One region of the Viridibacillus sp. FSL R5-0888 genome, then DNA from elsewhere that is predicted to be linked to it. Evidence: predicted binding sites of a transcription regulator. Region 1 holds the regulator's gene; the other holds the start of a gene.

The links. The regulator NrdR, encoded in region 1, represses ribonucleotide reductase genes. The targets are predictions, from matches to a motif close to AACACNATATATNGTGTT.
Region 2: MKY02_RS06725 (vitamin B12-dependent ribonucleotide reductase) is a predicted target of NrdR. The motif match lies at 4,888-4,905, and genes of this name have one in related genera.

What each region holds. Positions count from the first base shown of each region.
Region 1 covers NZ_JBBPAU010000001.1:1,015,473-1,024,133, reverse strand. The annotation lists gene rpmI (50S ribosomal protein L35) at 1-64, opposite strand, end outside; gene infC (translation initiation factor IF-3) at 102-608, opposite strand; gene MKY02_RS05045 (iron-containing alcohol dehydrogenase) at 978-2,168, opposite strand; gene thrS (threonine--tRNA ligase) at 2,420-4,354, opposite strand; T-box leader at 4,647-4,890, opposite strand; gene dnaI (primosomal protein DnaI) at 4,966-5,910, opposite strand; gene MKY02_RS05030 (replication initiation and membrane attachment family protein) at 5,897-7,324, opposite strand; gene nrdR (transcriptional regulator NrdR) at 7,348-7,815, opposite strand; gene MKY02_RS05020 (glyceraldehyde-3-phosphate dehydrogenase) at 8,059-8,661, opposite strand, start outside.
Region 2 covers NZ_JBBPAU010000001.1:1,358,173-1,366,833, forward strand. The annotation lists gene gcvPB (aminomethyl-transferring glycine dehydrogenase subunit GcvPB) at 1-854, shown strand, start outside; gene MKY02_RS06700 (hypothetical protein) at 1,041-1,325, shown strand; gene MKY02_RS06705 (ASCH domain-containing protein) at 1,489-1,962, shown strand; gene MKY02_RS06710 (ATP-binding protein) at 2,062-3,327, opposite strand; gene MKY02_RS06715 (rhodanese-like domain-containing protein) at 3,439-3,819, opposite strand; gene MKY02_RS06720 (lipoate--protein ligase family protein) at 3,924-4,757, shown strand; gene MKY02_RS06725 (vitamin B12-dependent ribonucleotide reductase) at 4,933-7,506, shown strand; gene MKY02_RS06730 (DinB family protein) at 7,890-8,405, shown strand.

The DNA.
Region 1 (8,661 bases):
ATTTACCAGTACCCGTTCTTTTAAAACGTTTCGCAGCACCACGGTGAGTTTTCATTTTTGGCATGTCGAATTCCTCCTAAACTGTTCGTGTAACTATAAAATTACTCTTTTTCGTTCTTTGGTTGTAAAACTAAGAACATGCTACGGCCTTCCATCTTCGGTTTAGATTCAACCGTAGATACTTCGGCACAAGCTGCAGCAAAGCGGTCTAATACACGTTGGCCAATTTCTTTGTGCGTAATTGCACGACCTTTAAAGCGAATAGATGCTTTAACTTTGTCTCCTTTTTCAAGGAACTTAATGCCGTTACGTAATTTCGTTTGGAAATCGTGTTCATCGATAGATGGGCTCAAGCGAACCTCTTTCATTACGATAACTTTTTGATTTTTACGTACTTCACGGTCTTTCTTTTGTTGCTCGAATTTAAATTTACCATGGTCCATAATACGAGCGACTGGCGGTTTGGCCTGAGGAGCCACAAGGACAAGATCCAGATTGGCGCGTTCGGCAATCTCCAAAGCTTCGTTACGTGTCTTAACTCCTAGCTGATCACCGTTATGGTCGATAACACGAAGTTCACGTGCGCGAATACCTTCGTTTACATACATGTCTTTGCTAATAACAATCCACCTCCAAATAGTGTCGCGAATACATGGTTTGGGCTAGTTGCCCGATGATCGGTACGAATATTTCGATGTCCACAAAAAAACGAGCGGACATAGTCGAAATGTCCGCCCGCCGATATATGTACACGCCTTAATGCGTGATCCGTTCTATCATGTAACCTGTAAACATCAACTGATGAGTCAAACAGGTGAGAAGCGGGCAGCCTCTTCTTCAACCACAAACTTTGTATTCATTAACCTTTATAAATTTATCATACCTATTCTATGTTGTCAATGATTTCACTCGACATTTTTTCAAAAGAAAAAGTATCTACGCTTAATATGAGCGTAGATACTTTCGTTTAGTTTTTATTATACATTCACTAAAGTTTTTTCTTTTACTGGGAATTTGCATGCATTACGAATAATCTCTTGGACTTGGTCTAATGTTGGTTTACGTGGATTCGATGCAGCGCAAACATCTAACATTGCATTTTTTGCTAATGTTTCGATGTCTTCATCTTTCGCACCAAGTTCCGCAAAACCAGCTGGAATCCCTAAGTCTTTTGATAAACGTTCAATCGCAGCAATAGCAAGATCGGCTGCATCACGTTGGCTTAAGCCTTCTACATTTTCACCTAAGTGTTTAGCAATTTCCGCAAAACGATCTACTTTTGCCACTAGGTTGAAACGACATACATGCGGTAATAAAATCGCATTACATACACCATGTGGTAGGTCATAAAAACCTCCGAATTGGTGTGCAATCGCATGGACATAACCAAGTAAACCATTGTTAAATGCCATACCTGCTAAAAATTGTGCATAAACCATTTGTTCACGAGCTTCCATGTCTTCACCATTTGCTACAGCACGTGGTAAATATTCTACTACTAACTGCATCGTCTTCACTGCACACGCATCGGTAATTGGTGTAGCTGCAGTAGAAACAAAGGATTCAATCGCATGAGTCAGTGCATCCAGACCAGTAGCCGCAGTTAATTGTGGCGGCATACCAACCATTAACTCAGGATCATTAATCGATGCAAGTGCAGTAACATGCTTATCGACAATCGCCATTTTTACTTTTCTTGTTGTATCAGTAATAATGGTGAACTTTGTCATTTCGCTCGCCGTTCCAGCAGTTGTATTAACAGCAATAAATGTTGGTAAAGGATTACTTGATAAATTGACACCTTCATAATCCGAAATTTTACCACCATTCGTTGCTACAATGCCAATGCCTTTAGCCGCATCATGTGCACTACCGCCACCTAATGACACAATCGCATCACAGCGTTCGTTTTGGTATACTTCCAATCCTTCTGCTACATTAATATCCGTTGGGTTTGGTACGACTTTAGGGAAAATTGCTACATCCACACCAGCATCTCGAATAATTGTTGCTAGTGTTTCGGATAAACCTAATTTGTGCAATCCCTCATCTGTAACAAGAAGTGCTTTTTTTACGTTGTAGCCCTTTAAACGACTACCTACTTCTTGAATTGTCCCAGCTCCAAATAAATTAATAGACGGCATATTAAATTCGCTTTGTACACCCATGGATAAATTCCTCCTTAGACTCAAATGGTTTGTAATTACATGCAATAACTACTTTTCTAGTATCATCTATACATCAAGTATTCTCAACTTCTAATTTTGACATATTTTGTAATTAAATAAGGAAATAAGGTAACTTAAAGCAAATGTTTTATCAAAAAATAGCAAGATGATATTTTTTTAGGATTAGGAGTATACGAAAAAGGTGACTGAGACATTAATGTCTCAGTCACCTTTCTATTATTAGAAATTACTTATTCAAAAGAAACGTCAGCTTTTAAATTCACTAAGAAATCTTCAATCGCAATGCTTTCAGAATCTTGAGAGCCATAGCGACGTACGTTTACACTACCTGCTTCTAATTCTTTATCACCTAATACAAGCATGTAAGGAATTTTCTTCATTTGTGCTTCACGGATTTTGTAGCCAAGTTTTTCTTCACGATCATCCATTTCAACACGGAAGCCTGCTGCTTGAAGTTTTTCTTCTACTTGTTTTGCATAGTCGAAGTGAACTTCGTTTGATACAGGGATGATTTCTACTTGCACTGGCGCTAACCAAGTTGGGAATGCACCTTTGTATTCTTCTATCAAGAAAGCTACAAAACGTTCCATTGTTGATACAACACCACGGTGGATAACAACAGGACGATGTGGTTTACCATCTTCACCAACATAGCTTAGATCAAAGCGTTCTGGTAATAAGAAGTCAAGTTGAACTGTTGATAAAGTTTCTTCTTTACCAATTGCAGTTTTTACTTGAACGTCAAGTTTTGGACCATAGAATGCTGCTTCGCCTTCAGCTTCGAAGTAATCTAAGCCTAGTTCATCCATTGCTTCTTTTAGCATACCTTGCGCTTTTTCCCACATTGCATCATCATCGAAGTATTTTTCAGTATCAGCTGGGTCACGGTAAGACAGACGGAATGAGTAATCATTTAAATCAAAGTCTTTATAAACTCCAAGCACTAATTCTACTACACGTTTAAATTCTTCTTTAATTTGGTCTGGACGAACGAAAATATGCGCATCATTTAGAGTCATACCACGTACACGTTGAAGTCCTGATACAGCACCTGACATTTCGTAACGGTGCATTGTACCAAGTTCAGCAATACGTAATGGCAGGTTACGATATGAGTGCATTGACGATTTGTAAACCATCATATGGTGTGGACAGTTCATCGGGCGTAATACAAATGTTTCGTTATCCACTTCCATTGGTGGGAACATATCATCTTGATAGTGTGCCCAGTGTCCTGAAGTTTCATATAACTCTTTTGAACCCAATACAGGAGTATAAACATGTTTATAACCAAGAGACAATTCTTTGTCTACGATATAACGTTCAATTGTACGACGAATTGTCGCACCATTTGGTAACCATAACGGTAGACCTTGACCTACTTTTTGAGAAGTAGTGAATAATTCAAGTTCTTTACCAATTTTACGGTGATCACGTTCTTTTGCTTCTTCTAGCATTTGAAGATGTGCTTTTAGATCGTCTTTTGTAAAGAATGCTGTTCCGTAAATACGTTGTAGCATTTTGTTATCTGAATTACCTCTCCAGTATGCACCAGCGATTGATAACAATTTAAATTCTTTAATCTTACCTGTAGATGGAACGTGTACACCACGGCAAAGGTCGAAGAAATCGCCTTGTTCGTAGATTGATACTTGCTCATCTGCAGGAATAGCTTCGATAAGTTCTAATTTATATTCATCATCAATTGCAGTGAAGCGTTCGATTGCTTCAGCACGTGATATGTCTTGGCGAGTGATGACGATATTTTCAGAAATGATTTTTTTCATTTCTTTTTCGATTTTCAGAAGATCATCAGCAGTGATTGGTTCTGGTGAGTCGATATCGTAGTAGAAACCACCTTCAATTACTGGACCTACTCCAAGTTTTACACCAGGGAACATACGTTTAACAGCTTGCGCTAAAAGGTGAGCTGTAGAATGACGCATTACTTCTAATGCTTCAGAATCAGAAGGTGTTACGATTGCAATGTCACCGTCTTCTTCTAAAGGTGTTGTTAAATCTACTAATTGTCCGTTGAATTTACCAACGATTGCTTTTTTACGAAGTCCCGGGCTAATTGATTGTGCAATTTCTTCAGTTGTTGTACCTTTTGAAAATTCCTTTACTGCGCCATCTGGGAATTTTAAATTAATCATGTCTGCCATTTTGTAATCTCCTTTTAGTTTTATTTATTTTAGCCTTACGAGAGGTTTAGGGCCGCACGATGCGGGTCACGCTGTCGTTGCCACAGGACGTGGCGTTTTTAGACTTTTTTCCTTTAAGTGGGTCGCTTCAGCATTTAGATAAATTTCTAGCTTCAGCGGCCAGACTCTCGAGGTCACTTCCACTTTCTCGGACAAAAGCTAAAAAACGCTTTTGTTTCGAAAGTTTCAGTGCTTGTCGAGTCTGAACGGGCCGCTTTAGCATTTAGATAAAAACGCAAAAAAGCCCCATCCCAAAAGGGACGAGGCTGTATTCTCGTGGTTCCACCCTTCTTCCTTCTACTGCCAACACTTAAAAAGAGTGCAGGTATAGACGAAGCTCTCGATCGGCTAACGGGCCGTTACCGTCGACAATTACTAGTACATTCACTGTCGCTGCTCCAAGGGGGTAAATAATTTGCCGTACTAAGAAGCTTCCAGCCTAGGCTTCTCTCTCTAAAAGTCGTACAAAAAATTGTTGTCCTTTTCAAAGCATTTTTTATATTATGACTGAAAGTATACGCTCGATTAAGTTTAAAATCAAGTAGGAAAAAAAGTCAATCAAAAAAATGCAACTATTTCTGATCTCTTCGGTTTTGCCCACTCATTCGGATTGGTGTCGTCACAGCTTTAATACGCTCCATAATTCGTGAAGCTTTTAACATATCACGATCACCTTTTTGGTTATAAGCTAAATGGTCTTCTAATTCATCATATCCAAGATTCGAAGTGATGAATGTCGGCAATTGTTCCGCCATTCGGTAATGAAAAATCGTTCCCAAAATTTCGTCACGTGTCCAACTCGACAACGTTTCAGCGCCTAAGTCATCTAGCATTAAAACAGGCGCCTTTTTCACAAAATCTATTTTCTCTTGTAAAGATTGATCTTGGATTGAACCTTTCATTTCACGTAAAAACTCGGGTACAAATACTACAACCGATTTGATTTGTAAAGTCGCCAATTCATTGGCAATAGCCCCTAATACAAAAGATTTACCGACACCAAATTCACCATATAAATAAAAGCCTTTGTGAGGAAGTTCACCCGTTTCTTTAAATTCACGAACGAAATCCGCTGCGCGATTAGCGATATTCACACGTGAATGATCATCAATCATTAAATCTTTGATCGTCGCTCTTAACACGTCTTTTGGCATATGCATACTCGAAATCATAGAGGCAGCTTGACGACGCTCATCCTCCATGCGTTTTTGTTGACACGGTGTATATTCGACTTCTATTGAATCGCGGATAATTGATAATATTGGCACAAAGCCCTTTAATGCATTTTGACATTTTGCAACGGATACACATTCGTCACAATCATGTTTCTGTCCTGTATATTCATATAATTTACCTAGACCACGGTCTACCATATCTTTGTTTACTTCTTGATCGTTGTCAGCTAGAAATTGCTGGACACCTTTATTTTCAAGAATTTCTCGCTTCATTTGCTCGTATCGTTCTTGAAAAGTTTGTGAATCCATCACTTTTCTAAGTTGATTATTAATCGGTTCCATGTGAATCCACCTGCCCTTCCTCTATTCCTAGTTTCTCTAGAATTTTACGTCTTTCCTCTTCAAAATCGGTATCACTCTTAGCTGCTTCTTTTGAAGTTTCTTTTATAGTATCTTCTTTCTGAGGTTTCTTTTCTTTATTTTTCTTAAACCAGTCAGGGACTTTTTCTTCTCGACCACCGGTGTAACGTTTTTTCGTTGCAGGTTTTTGCTCAGCTGTTTTCCATTCCATATACTGCTTATGCTCTTTGCGCGCTAAGTCCATTGCTTCTTTCGTCGTTTTCACACCTTTTCGAATCCAATGTGAGGCAATCTTTTCGACATAGTTTTTAGTTAACTTCATGTCTGTACGTAAAAGAACATACTGAAGTAAGGCATTTACAACACCAATTGGCATTTGATATTGTAGGACAAGATTTTGAGCAAGCTGAATGTCAGCAGGGATTGGTTCTTTCCCATCAGCGATATCACGCAAGACATCAATTGGAGCAGTTGTTTCTAGGTAATGAATCAATAACTCTTCCTTCGTCTGCAAAGCTTGCTCTTTTGTAGTCTTTTTCTCTGCCTCATTAACTGCCGATTGGAAAGCTTGTTGCATAGCAGGTGGTTCTGTTGAAACAGTCAATTTGTAATAATCAGCTGCCGATTTCTTTAACCTTGACTCGGATAACATCATATGATCATCTAGAGCGAGCATAACAACTTTTTGCATATCTAATGGTGTTAAATGATATAAAAAAGCTAACTTTGCAATTGTTGCATTCGCTTCAGCAGTAAGTGCTGAAGATGGTACAAGTTGTTCTGACAATCCAGCTCTAAGTAAAGAAAAATCGAAGTCCTCGTAGTTAAATGGTAGTTCTTTAGGTTTCTCTCTTTCCTCAACTGTCTGCTCATTCGCAAAGGATGGTAAATGATGCTGCACAGGACGATAGACATCTGTAAATGTTCTTGACACTTCCTGATAGCCATCATTTGATGGACCCTTCTGAACGAAACGTTGGCGCAACTGTCTATAGGCTTGTTCACCAATTTTGCTAAATAAAAACATGGATAGTAAGGGATCATTAAAAAAAGCTGATGCTTCTAAAGGAGGCATCACGTCGTACATAAATGAGCGTACATCCTCAGAATCTTTACGCCAAGTGCGCATTAAACCAATAGCTTCTAATGCGATGCGCGACTCGAAAATCTTTGCAATCGGCATATCAAGTGAGTTCATCAAATGGTAATGTGATAATTCAGCTTCAGTCGTACTTTCTCCTTCAGCCCAAAGCATAAAGTATAAGCTAATGGGCTCCGCACCTATTAACGGCTGATAAAGCAGAGTAATAAGTTGGCGATCGTAGCTAGATACGGGAAATGGCATTCGAATGGACAATCGATCAACGGGCTGTAGTTCTTTATATAAATGCACCACGATCACCGTCCTTCATATCGCATTTATTTGTCATCGGATTGTCTTTCTATTAATTCCTTTAATTCTTCAATAAAGACATTAATATCTTTAAATTGACGATATACAGAAGCAAATCTTACATAAGATACTTCGTCAATTTTCGCAAGACGATCCATAATCATTTCCCCGACATCTTCTGTCTTCACTTCTGAGTTACCAATTCTACGTAGATCTTGTTCAATAGCAAATACTAATTCCTCTAATTGATTAAGTGCTACTGGACGCTTTTCGCACGCTCGGATAAGACCTCGCAAAACTTTTTCACGGCTAAATTCCTCACGTGAGCCGTCTTTCTTCACGACGATCAACGGCATTTCTTCTACTTTTTCAAACGTAGTAAAACGATATGCACATGATTCACATTCTCGGCGTCTACGGATTGCTTTATTGTCATCTACTGGTCTTGAATCAATAACCTTTGTTCCATTAAACTGACATGCTGGACATTTCATATTTTTTCTCTCCTGATTGCAAAACATTTTAGTTTATCTATTATATCAAATAATGCCTTAAAAAATCGAAAAAATGCAGTGGAAATTCTCAGATGTATGATAAAGATACTGTTTTTGGCCAATATAAGGGCGTTACTAACAGAAAAAACAGACATATATTCACAATTAATTGCAGTTTTTTCTACTCTTAAACAAAAAAACCCTTTCTAGTACACTACTAGAAAGGGGAATATTATATTAAAATTAAGCGTTTACAGAAGCCTTAAGAGCAGATGCAACTTTTTTCGTTAAATCTACAACACGAGTTGAATATCCCCACTCGTTATCGTACCAAGCAAGTACCTTCACTTTACGACTACCAATTACCATTGTAGTTAGGCCATCGATTGTAGCTGATGCTGGGTTTGTATTAAAATCCACTGATACCAATGGTTCCATTGTGAAGTCTAAGATTCCTTTTAGAGAACCCGCTGATGCTGCTTTGAACGCTTCATTCACTTCTTCAACCGTAACATCTTTGTTTAAATCTACTACTAAATCTACTAACGAAACGTTTGGTGTTGGAACACGAAGTGCCATACCATGTAACTTGCCTTCTAGTTCTGGTAATACTAGAGTTAGAGCTTTGGCAGCTCCTGTTGAAGTAGGAATAATTGAAGCCGCACATGCACGAGCACGACGTAAGTCTTTATGTGGATTATCAATATTTTTTTGATCATTTGTATATGAATGAACAGTTGTCATTAAGCCATTTTCAATACCAAAAGTATCATTTAATACTTTTGCAACTGGTGCAAGACAGTTTGTAGTACAACTTGCATTTGATATTACATCATGTTTTGAAAG
Region 2 (8,661 bases), 340 kb from region 1:
TTGGGGATGATACAGCAGCGCTTATGTTGACTAACCCAAATACATTAGGTCTTTTTGAAGAACATATTCTAGATATCGCTGAAATCGTTCACTCGGTTGGCGGTAAAGTATATTATGATGGTGCAAACTTAAATGCGGTTATGTCTAAAGCACGTCCTGGTGATATGGGCTTTGACTGCGTTCACTTAAACTTACACAAAACTTTCACTGGTCCTCACGGTGGTGGTGGTCCTGGTTCAGGTCCAGTTGGCGTAAAGGCAGACTTGATTCCGTACCTTCCAAAACCTGTTTTAGTGAAAACAGAAGAAGGTTATCATTTCGATTACGACCGTCCACAATCAATTGGTCGCGTGAAGCCATTCTATGGTAACTTTGGTATTAATGTTCGTGCATATACTTATATCCGTTCAATGGGTCCAGATGGTCTTAAAGCAGTAACTGAAAATGCAGTAATTAATGCAAACTATATGATGAGAAGATTAGAGCCATACTTTGATCTACCTTACAACCGTCATTGCAAGCATGAATTTGTATTAAGTGGAAGCCGCCAGAAAAAACTAGGCGCTCGTACACTTGATATGGCAAAACGACTGTTAGACTTTGGCTACCATCCACCAACAACTTACTTCCCATTAAATGTGGAAGAAGGTTTAATGATTGAACCAACTGAAACAGAATCAAAAGAAACATTAGACGCTTTCTGTGACGCAATGATTCAAATTGCTAAAGAAGTAGAAGAAACACCAGAAGTAGTACAAAATGCACCACATACAACAGTTATTGGCCGTCTTGATGAAACAAGAGCAGCACGTAACCCAGTTTTACGATACGAAAGAGAAACAGTAGAAGTATAATATATTCGTATATTGAAAACCTCTAGCACTTTGCTAGAGGTTTTCTCATGATTTGTATATAAATAGCTTAATGAAAAGATCATGTTAGTTATGGAAAAAATCGCTTGGACATAGACAGATGACTTTAAAATTGCTATGCTAACATAAATGCAGTATGAATCAATGTGTGAAAAAAGGGGAGTTTTCATGGCTTACTTTAAAAGTATCAATGATACAACTAATGATCAAAATGACTTACTAAAATCCTTAAAAGAGGATTATCAAGAATATACGGTTGACGAATTAATTTCTGAATTGTACATAAAGCAACAAAAAGAACAAAGTACGTTAATCTATTTCACTCCAGATGCGCATACAAAGGCGCTAATGGAATACGAAAAGAAAATCATTTATGATTTGCTACATAAACATGGTTTAACAAATCTACAAATTTTACAAGAAATCAATAAGCAAAAAACTGTTATAGATTAAAACAGTAAGTATAGAATTCAAACCTGTTTACTGCATATGAAACCTCTTATATTAAGTAATGCAATATAATTATCTCATTACTAATATAGGAGGACTTGACATGAAATAATAGATTAAAAGAATTAGATACTTATGGATTTTGATTGTAAGGGGGAAGCACCTAATGTCAATCAATAAAATAGATGAATATTGGCATACATATGCTAAAGAAAATGAATTAGATATGACGACTCCAGAGTCATGGATGTTTGGAGATGGTTCCAAAGAAATGGCGGATGATTTAGGGAGTTTAGTTGTGAATGGTAGCAAAACAGCAACATGTGCTGCTCATTGTGTATATGAACTTGAAAAAGAAAAAATTCAAAAAGTTGGACAGTACGATATTGTATTAGATGGTAACAATGAACCTCTAGCAATAATAAAATATACAAAAATCGAATTGGTGAAAATGAATGAAGTAACAAGTGATTTTGCAAAGGCTGAAGGTGAAGGAGATTTATCCTATGATTATTGGTATCGGGAGCATGTAAAATTTTTCACTTGGGAGCTCAATCAGTATGATCTTACCTTTAACTCTGACCTATTGCTTGTTTGTCAAACTTTTAAGGTAATGGATGTTTATCAAAATCAGGTATAAATAAGAAAAATTAGAACTATTTTGCGAAGATATTAAATGTTATTTTAAAAAAATACACTCCCAGAGATTGAGTCAACCAATCTCTAGGAGTGTATTTTTTTAGAACCCTATATTTACTTCATTTCTTTCCCATTCATTTCGGAAGGCTTTTTTACGTTGTTTTTGTAAATCTTTAATACATTTCTCGTAATCGAGTTTTTTATCATAATGCCAATTTAGAGCAACTGACATATATAACTCATTAAGTTGTGACATAGAAAGTTCTTTTGAAAGTTTAGCAGCATCTATTAGCTCGTCTTCTGAGAATATATGCTGAATATCTAATTTGCGTAAATATGTAGCACGTATTTCAGTTGTAGGATTCATAATCTCGTATGCTCGATCAAACCTTCCTGCACGGTTGATTAAAGCTGGATCGATGCGGTCAGGATAATTGGTCGTACCAATTAAAAAAATACCTTCACGTGATTGAGCGCCGTCTAGTGTATTTAAAAATAATGAACGTGTATATTCGGGCATAGAATCTATATCTTCAATAACGAGTATTGCTGGAGCTAAACTTGTTACCATACGGAAGACCTCTTCAATGGACTCGCTTGATGTATGCTCAGTAATTTGCCAATATACAACAGGAGCTGTTACAGAACCTGTAATGGACTTTACAAGCGTAGTCTTTCCGTTTCCTGGTGAGCCATATAATAAGATTCCTCTTTTATAAGGAAGGCCGTAATGTTTAAAGAAATTGCCACCCTCCTTGAAAAACTCATCAATCGAACGGAAAATCTCTTGCTTAAGTGAAGGTTCTAAGAAAACATCTTCTCGTGTAATTTGCTTACCTTCGCCGTAACTCCGTCGTTTAATACCATCATGAACATCAACTAAGTAGGTAACAGTTTCCATCAACATTTGACGTAACTGTTCTTGAACAGCTTCGATAAAATTCATCATTTTCTCCGCACTTGTTGTAAAATAGAAAAACTCTGGCCATTCTGAATCGGAGCGGAATACAGGGATTTGTGTAATGGCTACTTCATAATCAGGAAAGTAGATTAAAGAATTACTAAATGTCTTAATTGATTTTAGCTGATTATCTAATTGATCTTCTGAGACAGAATTTAAAACAATGCTAGGTAATGAGGCATATATATAACTCAAATTTTCATAGCGGATTAATTCCTTTTCCATCATTTCTAGTAAATGATGATGAAATTGTGAATTATTTAGTTCGACAGTCACACCACGAAAATTAGCAGGGTGTACTTCATTTAGTTTTTTTGAGATGCGCTCAAAGACCGCTGATACATCTGCATAGTTAGGGATGTCTTGTCGCAAATCTTCGTGAAATGTATATAAGAATTTTGGCATTATATCCTCCTTTATGGACGTTATTAATTTATAGAATATATAATTAAGAAAAAATAGAGTCATTTCTGTTATAAATAGAAATGACTCTTTTTTATTTGCAACGCAATCAAATTATTTCACTTTGATTTTGCCTGTCCAATTTTTGTATCCACCTTGTAATTGGTATACTTGATCGTAGCCTTTTTTCTTTAATAACATAGCAGCACGTGCACTACGTCCAGCATTTTGGCAGTACAAGTAAACAGGTTTGTCTGGGCGAATTTCTTTATAGCGTTGACGAAGTTGTGAGGTTGGGACGTTACGAGCGCCTAGAATATGACCACCGTCAAATTCTTTTGGCTCACGCACATCTATTAATTGTGCTTTACGATAACCTTCAATAAATTCTTCTTGTGTTAAAGTTGTAACTGCTTTTTTGAAACGAAGAGCGTTTACTAAAGCGTATACAATCACCACAAATAAAACAATTGCTAATGTATATAACCAACTCAAATCGTCTTACCCCTTTCTATCTACAGTAATATTATAAAAGAACATGTAGCGATAGTCCAATGAGTTTGTTAAAATAGATAAGTTGATTATAAGGAGGAGACCAAATGAAAACAACATGGTATTTTATTAATTCAGGTCCTTGTAGCCCTGCATTCAATATGGCATTAGATGAAGCGCTCCTACATTGGCATAGTAAAGGTTTAATTCCACCAGTAATACGATTTTACGAATGGAATCCAGCAACACTTTCTATTGGATATTTTCAACGTGCTGAAAAAGATATTGATTTTGAACAATTACATAAATTAAATTTAGGATTTGTACGCCGTCCTACTGGCGGTCGTGCAGTCTTACATGAACATGAACTAACATATAGCATCATTGTTAATGAAGACTACCCAGACATGCCTAAAACGGTGACTGAAGCTTATAGAGTATTAAGCGAAGGCTTATTACTAGGTTTCCGAAACTTAGGGTTAGATGCTTATTTTTCAGTTCCTGATTCAGAAGAAAAACGAGCAGATTTGAAAACTCCGAAGAGCGCGGTTTGTTTTGATGCGCCAAGTTGGTATGAATTAGTAGTAGAAGGTAAAAAGGTAGCAGGTAGTGCACAAACGCGACAAGAAGGTGTCATTTTACAACATGGAGCGATATTAATCGATCTCGATGATGAAAAATTGATTTCTCTTTTTAAATTTCCATCGGAAGCTTCAAGAGAGCGTATGCGCAAACATTTACCACAAAAAGCGGTAGCTATTAATCAGTTAGCACAAAAACCTGTCGATGTTGAGACATGTATATCTGCTTTCCGCAAAGGATTTGAGGACGGGTTAGACATTGAACTTGTACCGTACACGTTAACGAAGGAACAAATGGATTTTGTTAATAATTTAGCAAAAACTCGTTATGAAAGTGATGAATGGAATTTTAGAAAATAGTAGTCTTTTTGACTTATTTTAGCTTTGCAAAAATCGAAAAATCGCTTCCAATGTTGTTAAATCAACATTTTGCTCAAAATCACCCTATTTGCTTTTCTTATCAATATATAGTATCGTAATGTCTTGAACAAACACTATATATAGTGTTTAGAGCGCGATCTAAATAGGGAGGCGAATGATAATGGTACTTGCTTCACAGCATCATAATCAGACGATTAATGTACAACAATTAAATAATGATATTCAACAATTTCCACAAGTTCATGCCATCACAGAGGACATGCATATAACACATAAAGGTGTGTCTCGCTTAGTCATGATCGACCGTTATTCTTTTAAAGATACGGAAAAGAAAACGCTAAAAGCAGGGGATTTTGTTGTTTTAACGGTCAAAGCTGACCCTAAATTCCCAGCACGTGGTCTTGGTTATATCGTTTCAATTAATGCAGAAAAGAAAACAGCAGAAGTGCTGATTGAAGCAGATTATAGAAGTGCTATTGATGATGATTCTGAACAACAAACAGGAATTGTCACACGTTCTTTAGACGTTATTGAGAAGCCTCTTGAAGTCTTTTACGAACAAATTGCAAAACGTAATGCAACTGGCCTAGCAGCCGTTGAAAAAACAGAAGAAAAACGCCAAGAATGGTATGAAAAATTCTACGAACAATTAGTGAAGTTAAACTTTATTCCAGCGGGACGTGTTATTTACGGAGCAGGCGCAGGAACAGATGTTACTTACTTTAACTGTTACGTAATGCCATTTGTTGCAGACTCTCGTGAAGGCATTAGTGATCACCGTAAACAAGTAATGGAAATTATGAGTCGCGGTGGTGGTGTAGGTACTAATGGTTCTACATTACGTCCACGAAACACACTTGCTCGTGGTGTCAATGGTAAATCATCAGGATCTGTTTCATGGTTAGATGATATTGCTAAGCTGACTCATCTTGTTGAACAAGGTGGATCACGTCGTGGTGCACAAATGATTATGTTGGCAGATTGGCATCCGGATATTATTGAATTTATTATTTCAAAAATGCAAAACCCTCGTATTTTACGTTTCTTAATCGAAAATACAACGGATGAAACAATCCAACGTCTAGCAAAAGAAAAACTAAAATTCAAACCTTTAACGCAACAAGAAGAAGCGATGTATCAAGGTATTATTAATTATAAAACTATCCCTGGTGTCGGTGGTTTTAATGAAGCCATTATTCGTGATGCTGAGGCGAAATTACGTGACGGTGGAACATACAGCGTGCATAACGCTGAATTCCTAACTGGTGCGAATATTTCTGTTACAATCACAAATGAATTCATGGAAGCTGTAGAAGCTGATGCTGAATTTGATTTACGATTCCCAGCTGTCGAATCATATAATGCTGAAGAAATGAAAATCTATAACGATACATGGCATGAAGTTGGCGATGTTCGTGAATGGGCTGAAATGGGCCATGCTGTACGTACTTACCGTAAAGTAAAAGCACGTGAACTTTGGAACTTAATCAATATCTGTGCAACTTACTCAGCAGAACCAGGTATTTTCTTCATCGACAACGCAAACGATATGACAAATGCAAAAGCATACGGTCAAAAAGTTGTAGCAACAAACCCATGTGGAGAACAACCACTTGCGCCGTATTCAGTTTGTAACTTAGCAGCTGTAAACTTAGCGCAATTTGCTCAAAAAGATACGAAAACAGTGGACTTTGAAGCGTTGAAAGAAACAGTTCGTGTCGGAGTACGTATGCAAGATAACGTAATCGATGCTACTCCTTATTTCCTTGAAGACAACAAAGTACAAGCATTAGGCGAACGCCGTGTTGGACTAGGTGTTATGGGAATGGCTGATTTACTTATCTACTGTGAAAAAGAATATGGCTCTGAAGAAGGTAACATCCTTGTTGATGAAATCTTTAAGACGATTGCGACAACAGCATACGAAGCATCTACTGAACTTGCAAAAGAACGAGGTAGTTTCCCATTCCTAACAGGAGAAACAGAATCTGAAACATTAGCACTTCGCAAACGCTTTACAGAAACAGGCTTCATGCAAAAAATGCCTGAACATATCCGTGAAGCAGTACTTGAAGGCGGTATTCGTAACTCGCACCTACTAACTGTAGCTCCTACAGGTTCAACAGGAACAATGGTTGGGGTTTCTACTGGATTAGAACCATACTTCTCATTTACTTACTACCGTAGTGGTCGTCTTGGTAAATTCATTGAAGTAAAAGCTGATATTGTACAAGAATATTTAGCTGCTAACCCAGGTGCAGATGAAGCAAATCTTCCTGAATGGTTTGTAACTGCTATGGAATTAGCTCCAGAAGCACACGCAGATGTACAATGTATTATCCAACGCTGGATTGATAGCTCAATCTCTAAAACAGTAAATGCACCACGTGGTTACACTGTAGATCAAGTACAAAAAGTGTACGAACGCTTATACAATGGTGGCGCTAAAGGCGGTACAGTTTATGTTGATGGTAGCCGTGATTCACAAGTATTAACTCTAAAAGCAGAAGAAAACGTTATGGACGAGGACACTCTACAAGAAGAACAAGTAGCAGAAAAACGTCCAGTTGTTTTAATCGATACTATTCAAGACTTACGCTCAACAAACGTAACAATCGGCTCTGAAGTCGGTAACACATGCCCAGTATGTCGCAAAGGAACAGTCGAAGAACTAGGTGGCTGTAACACATGCACAAATTGCGGTGCACAACTTAAATGTGGTCTTTAATATACTGACTTCTAGCTACTAACGAGCGCAAAGATGGTTATCTAAAATAAAACCATAACAACCATTAAGGACTCCCCTTTCATTAATAGATGAAGAGGGAGTCCTTTCCTTTTGAATGAGGTTTAGTTTTATGAATAGTTCTAGTAATACTTTGACAATAAACTACCTAATGTAAACTTGAAAGAAAGTCGTACCGTTTTAAAGAAAGATATACTGTTTTGAAGAAAGTTATACTGTTTAAAAAAAAGTTGAACCGAAATGTAATTATTTCGGCTTTCCTTATTGAACTAACGGGGCAGAATAGTTGAACAAGGAGGTAATACTTTTTCTGTTTTGAACATCTCTTAATATGGGGGCATATTTAAAAGATGGAGGTTGTTGTGATTTTGAAACTGTTTCAATATAACTGGCAAGTTCGTAATGATTGGTTTACATGGTGCGAAGGCATACCTGATGAAGAACTATTAAAGAAACGGATCGGTGGGTTCGGCAGTATCCTACATACCCTGTTTCACATTGTAGATGTGGAATATATGTGGATCTTAGGTTTGCGAGGTGAACCAGTACCTGAGGAGCCATTGTTTGAGGATTATGCTAGCTTACAAAAAGTGAAAAATCTTTCAGCTCAATACCATGAGAAAGTGAAGCCATTTGTGACATCTTGGACAAATGAAATGGATTCTCGGAAACTTTCAGAAACTGATTTCAATGAAGAACCGATTAGCTCTAGAGACACACCAATCAGGAGCAGAGTCATTGAATGTACACACGGAGAGATCATACGTCATGTCATTGTTCACGAAATCCACCATATCGGCCAGTTATCTATATGGGCACGTGAAATAGGAAAGGAGCCTGTTTCCGCAAACCTGAGAGGAAGGGGGCTATTCGACAATTAGACTACCTTTTCACAAACGGGGGTGATAATTCAATTGTTACTGCAGGTTCTGTTGGTATGAAAATGTTTCTGCTAATACAATAGTGGCGGGAAATCCAGCAAAAGTTCTAAAAAGTATTTAATTCGAGATTTGTTTCTTCTTTAACTAAAGGGTGCTTTAGTAGAAGATCATTGAGCTGTCCATACAGCTCTTTTTTATTCAACTAACGGGGCAGGTTAACGAAAGAAGGAAATTTAAAAAAAGTAAAGAATTTTTA